2 regions of the Mesorhizobium sp. B4-1-4 genome follow, and region 1 is predicted to be linked to the other one. Evidence: riboswitches for the same ligand, from Rfam matches in the RefSeq annotation. Region 1 holds a riboswitch; the other holds the start of a gene.
What was found. A riboswitch is a leader RNA that binds a small molecule or an ion and turns the genes downstream of it on or off. The one in region 1 is predicted to bind S-adenosylmethionine.
Positions count from the first base shown of each region.

Region 2: it holds a riboswitch for S-adenosylmethionine, as region 1 does, so the genes downstream of both, metX (homoserine O-acetyltransferase MetX) here and FJW03_RS28265 (O-succinylhomoserine sulfhydrylase) in region 1, are expected to answer to the same signal.

Region 1 is NZ_CP083950.1:5,898,441-5,902,683, forward strand. Features, by position in the region: gene FJW03_RS28260 (ceramide glucosyltransferase) at 1-527, shown strand, start outside; gene FJW03_RS28265 (O-succinylhomoserine sulfhydrylase) at 562-1,752, opposite strand; SAM riboswitch at 1,810-1,887, opposite strand; gene FJW03_RS28270 (2'-deoxycytidine 5'-triphosphate deaminase) at 1,979-3,073, shown strand; gene araD1 (AraD1 family protein) at 3,274-4,243, opposite strand, start outside.
Region 2 is NZ_CP083950.1:4,285,023-4,289,265, forward strand. Features, by position in the region: gene FJW03_RS20545 (prephenate/arogenate dehydrogenase family protein) at 1-905, opposite strand, end outside; gene hisC (histidinol-phosphate transaminase) at 912-2,021, opposite strand; SAM riboswitch at 2,158-2,235, shown strand; gene metX (homoserine O-acetyltransferase MetX) at 2,354-3,523, shown strand; gene metW (methionine biosynthesis protein MetW) at 3,520-4,134, shown strand; gene FJW03_RS20565 (glycosyltransferase) at 4,211-4,243, shown strand, end outside.

The sequences.
Region 1 (4,243 bases):
AGCCCATGCTGGATGCCAATGGCGGCATTCGCGCGCTGGCCGCCGAGATCGCCGAGGACGCCGCCGCGACCAAGCTGGTGAACGGGCTTGGCCTGCGCGTCAATCTCGTTGCCGCGCCTTTCGAGCAGCCGCTCGGCCGGCGCACGCTTGGCGAGATCTGGTCGCGCCAGGCCCGCTGGGCTCGCCTGCGCCGCGTCACCTTCCCGCTGTTCTTCGCGCCTGAAATCCTGACTGGTGCCGTGGTGCCGCTGCTGCTTGCGCTGGCCGCGGCGGCAAGCGCCGGCTTCAGCCTGCCGCTCACGGCCATCGCCGTTTTGGCGGCCTTCTACCTTCCGGAATGTGCCCTGGCCTGGTCCAAGGGCTGGTACCTGTCATCGCGCATCGTCGCGGCGATCATGGTGCGCGACCTCATCCTGCCGGCGATGTGGGCACGTGGCTGGCTCGGCGGCGCCATCGACTGGCGCGGCAATGCGATGACCATCGGCACCAAGGCGACCGAACTGGAGGAGACGCCGTCGAGCGCCTGATAGCCCCGTGCATGAAGCCCCGCGTAGGCAGGCCTTACTTGGTCGCCTGCAACGCCTGCGCGATGTCTTCCAGAAGGTCGTCGGTATCCTCAAGGCCGACCGACAGCCTGAGCGTACCTGGCCCGATGCCGAGTTCGGCGCGGGCCTCGTCCGTCAGGTTCTTGTGGGTGGTCGTCGCCGGATGCGTGATCAGGCTCTTGGCATCGCCGAGATTGTTCGAGATCAGCACGATGTCGAGCGCGTTCTGCAAGGCGAAAGCCGCCTGCTTGCCGCCCTTGACGTCGAGGCAGATCAGCGTCGAGCCGCCCGACATCTGCTTCTTGACGATATCCGCCTGCGGATGGTCGGCGCGGCCGGGATAGATCACGCGGGCGATCTGCGGCTGCTCGGCGAGGAAGTCGGCGATCTTGCCGGCGCTTTCCGTCTGTTGGCGCACGCGCAGCGGCAGCGTCTCCAGGCCCTTCAGCAGCGTCCAGGCATTGAAGGGCGACAGGCTGGGGCCGGTATGGCGGAAATAGTCGTGCAGGTTCTTGTCGATCCACTCCTTGTCCGACAGGATCACGCCGCCCAGACAGCGGCCCTGGCCGTCGATGTGCTTGGTCGCCGAATAGACAACGATGTGGGCGCCGAGCTGCAGCGGCTTCTGCTGCAAGGGCGTGGCGAAGACATTGTCGACGACAAGCCGTGCGCCGATCGAATTGGCGAGCCCGGCGACAGCCGCGATGTCGACCACTTCCAGCGTCGGATTGGTCGGGCTTTCCAGGAAGAACAGCTTGGTGTTCGGCTTCACCGCCTTTTCCCAGTTGGCGATCTCGGTGCCGTCGACCAGCGTCGCCTCGATGCCGTAGCGCGGCGCCAGCGTCTCGACCACCCAGCGGCAGGAGCCGAACAGCGCGCGCGCCGCCACGATATGATCACCAGCCTTGACGCTGCACAGAAGCGCGGCCGTCACCGCCGCCATGCCGGATGCCGTGGCGCGGGCATCCTCGGCACCTTCCAGCGCGCACATGCGCTTCTCGAACATGTCGACGGTCGGATTGGCGTAGCGAGAATAGATGAAGCCCGGTTCCTCACCCTTGAAGCGGGCTTCGGCGGCCTGCGCCGTTTCATAGACATAGCCCTGGGTCAGGTACATCGCCTCGGAGGTCTCGCCGAAGCCGGAACGCAGGGTCCCGCCATGCACGAGGGCTGTCTGAGGCTTCCAGTTGCGCTTCTTGGTGCTCATTGCTTTTGTTCCAGACACAAAAAAACCGGCCGCGAAAGTCGCAACCGGTCCATACGGCCTTGCGGCCCGACGGTCCTTTAGCGACTTGTTTAACGTGGCTGCAAGCCGACCGGCCAAATCACCACGGGATAACGACCCTTTAGACCCGCGCCACGCTTGCGTCAATTGCCGGCTTCATTAAGAGGGTTGTACCAGACCTCGCCCGGCCTTCGAGCGGAGCTAGACTTTGCGGCAGACAGGCATTCTTCCCGATCAGGACATTTCGGCGCTGTTCCAGTCCGGCGCGCTGAAGTCGCCACGCGCGCTCGATGCCGACCAGATCCAGCCGGCGAGCCTAGATCTGAGGCTCGGCGACAAGGCTTGGCGGGTTCGGGCTTCCTTTCTGCCCGGTCCCAACCACAAGGTTTCGGAAAAGCTCGACCGGCTGAAGCTGCACGAGATCAGTCTGACCGACGGCGCCGTGCTCGAAACCGGCTGCGTCTACATCGTGCCGCTGCTCGAAAGCCTGGCATTGCCAGCCGACATTTCGGCATCGGCCAATCCGAAAAGTTCGACCGGGCGGCTGGACATCTTCACCCGTGTCATGACCGACCGAGGGCATGAGTTCGACAAGATCGCCGCCGGCTATACCGGTCCGCTCTATCTGGAAGTCAGCCCGCGCACCTTCCCGATCGTCGTGCGCACCGGCTCGCGCCTGTCGCAGATCCGTTTCCGAACGGGCAATGCGCTGCTCTCGGAAGCCGAACTGCATGAATTGCACCGCGCCGAGATGCTGGTCGCCACCGAACCGCCGAACATTTCGGGCGGGGGCATCGCGCTGTCGATCGACCTCAATGGCGACAGTGACGGGTTGATCGGCTATCGCGGCAAGCATCACACCGGTCTCGTCGATGTCGACAAGCGCGCGGCGCAGGATGTCCTCGATTTCTGGGAGCCGATCCACAAGAGCGGCGCCGGCGAACTGGTGCTCGATCCCGATGAGTTCTACATCCTCGTCAGCCAGGAAGCGGTACATGTGCCGCCGCTCTACGCCGCCGAGATGACGCCGTTCGACCCGCTGGTCGGCGAGTTCCGCGTCCACTATGCCGGCTTCTTCGATCCGGGCTTCGGCCATTCGGCGGCCGGCGGCACCGGCAGCCGGGCCGTGCTCGAAGTGCGCAGCCACGAAGTGCCGTTCATCCTCGACCATGGCCAGATCGTCGGCCGGCTGGTCTACGAGCACATGCTGAAGCGGCCGCAGGCGCTCTACGGCACCGATCTCGGCTCCAACTACCAGGCGCAGGGCCTCAAGCTCTCAAAGCATTTCCGCGCCGCGCGCTGAGGTTTGCACTGCCAATCTCCCCCCTCGTGGGGGAGATGCCCGGCAGGGCAGAGGGGGGCGCGAAGGAACGCTGCCTTCGTGTTTTGATACACAAATGAAGACTTCCGAAGTCTGAACTTTGATAAAATTGATAGGTCGGCGGGACAGCGCCCCCCTCTGGCCTGCCGGCCATCTCCCCCACGAGGGGGGAGATCACACTCTCAAAGCGCCTTCACGACCACACTCACCGGCTGCTCGATCTCCAGCGGATTGCGCAGCGGCAGTCCGAAATCCCCGGCCTCGATCTCGAACACGTCGCCGGCCTCGGTCTTGATGCCATCGGCGAAGGACAATGTCGCCGTGCCGAACATATGCACATGCACATCGCCCGGCTGGCGGAACGCCGAATATTTGAAATGATGGTGTTCGAGATTGGCGATGGTGTGCGACATGTTGGCTTCGCCCGACAGGAACGGCTTTTCCCACAGCGTCTTGCCGTCGCGCACGATGCGCGATGTGCCGCGGATGTCGGAAGGCAGCTCGCCGATCAGGATCTCCGGCCCGAATGAGGCGTTGCGCAGCTTGGAATGGGCGAGGAAGAGATAGTTCACGCGCTCGGTCACATGGTCGGAAAACTCGTTCGACAGCGTGAAGCCGACGCGGAACGGCGCGCCGTCGTCGCCGATGACATAGATGCCGGCGATCTCGGGTTCTTCGCCGGCGTCCTTGGCGAACGCCGGTGACTGGAGCGCGGCACCCGGCGCCACCGCCATCGTGCCGTTTCCCTTGTAGAACCATTCCGGCTGCACGCCGACCTGGCCTTTCGCCGGTTTGCCGCCTTCCAGGCCCATGCGGAACATCTTCATGGAATCGGTGAGCTGCTCCTCGCCATCGCTGCTGAGCTTCTTGTGCATGGAATCGCGCGTCGCCGCCGAGCCGAGATGCGTCAGCCCTGTCCCGGTCACATGCAGATGCGCGGGATCGGGATGATTGATCGGCGACAACAGCCGCCCCTTCTTGTAGGCGGCGTCGAGATCGACCGTCTCGCCGAGCCCCTTGCGATCGATCAGGGTGGCGAGGCCGACGCCGGTGCGGGCGGCCTCCATTGCCAGCGAATAGACGCTGCGGGCGCCGTTGATGATCCGGGTCTTGCCGCCGCTGCGGGCAACGACACGGATGGTCTCGGCGTCG
Region 2 (4,243 bases), 1.6 Mb from region 1:
CGCCCGAAGTCGGGCGCGTCGATATCCTGGCCGGCCTCGATGATCGAGCGGCGCACGGCACGGGTTCGGGTGAACAGGTCGAACAGCTTGTCGCCGTCGCCCCAGCGGATCGCCCGCTGCAGGAACGCCAGATCTTCCGAGAACCGCGCCAGCATTTCGAGGATGGCATCCTTGTTGTGAAGGCACACGTCCCGCCACATGGTCGGGTCGGAGGCGGCCAGACGCGTGAAATCGCGAAAGCCGGAGGCGGAATATTTGATCACTTCCGTCTTGGTCACCGATTCCAGATCGTCGGCAGTGCCGACGATGTTGTAGGCGATGATGTGCGGCAAATGCGAGACAATAGCCAGCGTCATGTCATGATGCTGCGAGTCCATCGTGTCGATGTTGGCGCCGCAACGGCGCCAGAATTCCGACAGCCGTTCCAGCGCACCCGGATCGGTGCCCGGCAGGGGCGTGAAGATGCACCAGCGATTGTCGAACAGGTCGGCAAAACCGGCGTCCGGCCCGGATTTTTCGGTACCCGCCAACGGATGGCCGGGGATGAAATGGACGCCGTCAGGGACATGGGGCTGCATCTGCGCGATGACGGAGGCCTTTGTCGAGCCGACATCGGTGAGGATCGCACCCTTTTTCAGGGCCGGTGCGATTTCCTGCGCCACCGCGCCGGATGAGCCGACCGGCACCGAGACGATGACCAGATCGGCGTCGCGGACCGCTTCCTTCGCGTCGGTGGTGTAGGAATCGCCGAGGCCCAGTTCCTCGGCCCTCTTGAGTGTGGCCACGCTGCGCGTCGAGATGGCGACATGGCGAGCCAGCCCCTCGCGGCGGATGACGCGGGCCAGCGACGAGCCGATCAGGCCGATGCCGACCAGCGCGATCTTCTCAAACATCGGTGATGTCATGGTGCTCTAGCTTTTCAGAAATGTCGTGAGCGCGGCGACGACGCCGCGATTGGCCTCTTCGGTGCCGACAGTCATGCGCAGCGCGTTGGGGAAGCCGTAGCCGGAAACGCGCCGCAATATATAGCCGCGCGCGGTCAGGTAATCGTCCGCCGCCGCCGCAGAATGCTTCTGGTCGTCCGGGAAATGAATGAGGAGGAAATTGCCGACGCTGGGCGTCACCCGCAGCCCAAGCGCGGTCATCTCTTCGGTCAACCAGGCGAGCCAGGTCTCGTTGTGCGCAACGCTGCGCTCGATATGGGCGCGGTCGCGGATCGCGGCGATGCCGGCCTCGATCGCGGTGGTGTTGACATTGAAGGGACCGCGCACGCGATTGATGGCGTCGACGATGTGCATGGGGCCATACATCCAGCCGATCCGTGCTCCACCCAGGCCGATCTTGGAGAAGGTGCGGGTCATCACCACGTTCTCGGCGCTGCCGACCAGCTCGATGCCGGCCTCATAATCGTTGCGGCGGACATATTCGGCATAGGCCGCGTCGAGCACCAGCAGCACATGCCTTGGCAGGCCGGCATGCAAGCGGCGCACCTCCTGGAACGGCACATAGGTACCGGTCGGGTTGTTGGGATTGGCGAGGAACACGATTTTGGTATGCGGCGTGACCGCGGCCAGCATCGCATCGATGTCGGCGCGCTCGTCGGTTTCCTTGACCACGACCGGCGTGGCGCCGGCCGATTGGATGTAGATCTTGTAGACCATGAACGCGTGTTCGGTGAAAATGGCCTCGTCGCCTGGCGCCAGATAGGTCTGCGCCAGCAGGCCGAGGATCTCGTCGGAGCCGTTGGAACAGATGATGTTCTGGGGGTTGAGCCCATGCACCTCGGCGATCGCCTCGCGCAGCCGCCTCGCGGTGCCGTCCGGATAAATATCGAGCCTGGCGGCCACCTCGCGCGCGGCCTCGATCGCCTTCGGCGACGGACCGAGCGGGTTCTCGTTCGACGACAGCTTGTGGACCTTGGCGACACCGGCGGGTGCGGTACTCTTGCCGGGCACATAGGCATCGATGTCCATGATGCCCGCGCGCGGGGTTGGACGTGCCTGATCCGGTATCTGGTTCATTTTTTGCAAAATCCGTCGAAAATGCCTCCACCCGGAAGCCGCAGCGGAAATACAAGCCATGGGCCGCAATGTCGAGAGGTGGCAGTGGGGCCAGCGGCCGGCATTGACGGCAAGGCGGGCGAGTTCTAGAAGAGCAGCGAACTTCCGTGGTGATTTGGCCGGTCGGCTTGCAGCCACGTTAAACAATTCGCTAAAGGGCCGTTTGCGTGATGTAACCGGCTTGCGAAGGCAATGCCGGTTTTTTGTTGTCCGTGACCGGCCGGACGAACGTATCGGCGGCGGGCGGATCGGCAGCGATTTCCGCAAACGCACGATGCAGCAAGAGAGACGTGATGGCCGCTCAGCGCGCAGGAAAGACCAACAACGAGGCCGACCAGCCGTCGAGCCCGGTGTTGCGTTTCGGGCCCGACAAGCCGCTCAAGCTCGACGCCGGCACGCTGCTGTCGCCGTTCCAGATCGCCTATCAGACCTATGGCAAGCTGAACGATGCCCGCTCCAATGCCATCCTCGTCTGCCACGCGCTGACCGGCGACCAGCATGTCGCCAACACCAATCCGGTGACCGGCAAGCCTGGCTGGTGGGAAGTGCTGATCGGCCCCGGCAAGATCATCGACACCAACCGTTTCTTCGTCATCTGCTCCAACGTCATCGGCGGCTGCCTGGGCTCCACCGGCCCGGCTTCGACCAATCCCGCCACCGGGAAACCCTATGGGCTCGACCTGCCGGTCATCACCATTCGCGACATGGTGCGTGCGCAGCAGATGCTGATCGACCATTTCGGCATCGAGAAACTGTTCTGCGTGCTCGGCGGCTCTATGGGCGGCATGCAGGTGCTGGAATGGGCGTCGAGCTATCCCGAGCGCGTCTTTGCAGCGCTGCCGATCGCCACCGGCGCCCGCCATTCCTCGCAGAACATCGCCTTTCACGAGGTTGGCCGCCAGGCTGTCATGGCCGATCCGGAGTGGCATGGCGGCAAGTATTTCGACTATGGCAAACGCCCGGAAAAGGGGCTGGCGGTGGCGCGCATGGCCGCCCACATCACCTATCTCTCGAAAGCCGCCCTGCACCGAAAATTCGGCCGCAACCTGCAGGACCGCGAAGCGTTGACCTTCGGCTTCGATGCCGACTTCCAGATCGAAAGCTATCTGCGCCACCAGGGCATGACCTTCGTCGATCGCTTCGATGCCAATTCCTATCTCTACATGACCCGGTCGATGGATTATTTCGATATCGCCGCCGATCATGGCGGTAGGCTGGCGGACGCCTTCGCCGGCACCAAGACCCGCTTCTGCCTGGTGTCCTTCACGTCTGACTGGCTGTTTCCGACCGAGGAAAGCCGCTCCATCGTGCACGCGCTCAACGCCGCCGGCGCCTCGGTGTCCTTCGTCGAGATCGAGACCGATCGCGGCCATGACGCCTTCCTGCTCGACGAGCCGGAACTGTTCGCGGCCATCAACGGCTTTATCGGCTCGGCGGCGCGCGCCAGGGGGCTCAATCCATGACTGTCAACGGTACGCAGCGCGTTGACCTCGAGGTCGTCGCAAATCTCATTCCCCCGCAATCGCGGGTGCTCGATGTTGGCTCCGGCGACGGCTCGCTGCTCGAACTCCTGCAGGACACCAAACAGATAGACGGCCGCGGGCTGGAACTGTCGCAGCGTGGTGTCAACGAATGCGTGGCGCGAGGCCTCTCCGTCATCCAGGGCGATGCCGACAAGGATCTCGAATTCTACCCGGACAAGGGTTTTGATTTCGTCGTCCTGTCGCAGACGTTGCAGGCCACCCGTAACCCGAAGCTGGTGCTCGACGAACTGCTCAGGATCGGCAACCGGGCGATCGTCTCCTTCCCCAATTTCGGTCACTGGCGGGTGCGCCTGTCGCTGTTCGTCAAGGGCCGCATGCCGGTGACCAAGGACCTGCCCTATTCCTGGTACGACACGCCCAACATCCATTTCTGCACCATCCGTGACTTCGTCAATCTATGCGAGGAACTCGGCGCGACGGTGGAAAAGGCAACCGCGCTCGACGCCAACGGCCAGAGGATCGGCCTGTCGATGCCCTGGTGGTTCTGGAATTTCTTCGGCCAGCAGGCAATATTTTTGCTGAAACGATAATGGTTGATATCTGGATTTCTTCGTGCTCCTAAGAGGTTGCTTGAATTCTTGACGCTGTAATGGGATCTCTTGGAACGTGCCGCTAAATTCCCTGAGCTATTGCCTGATC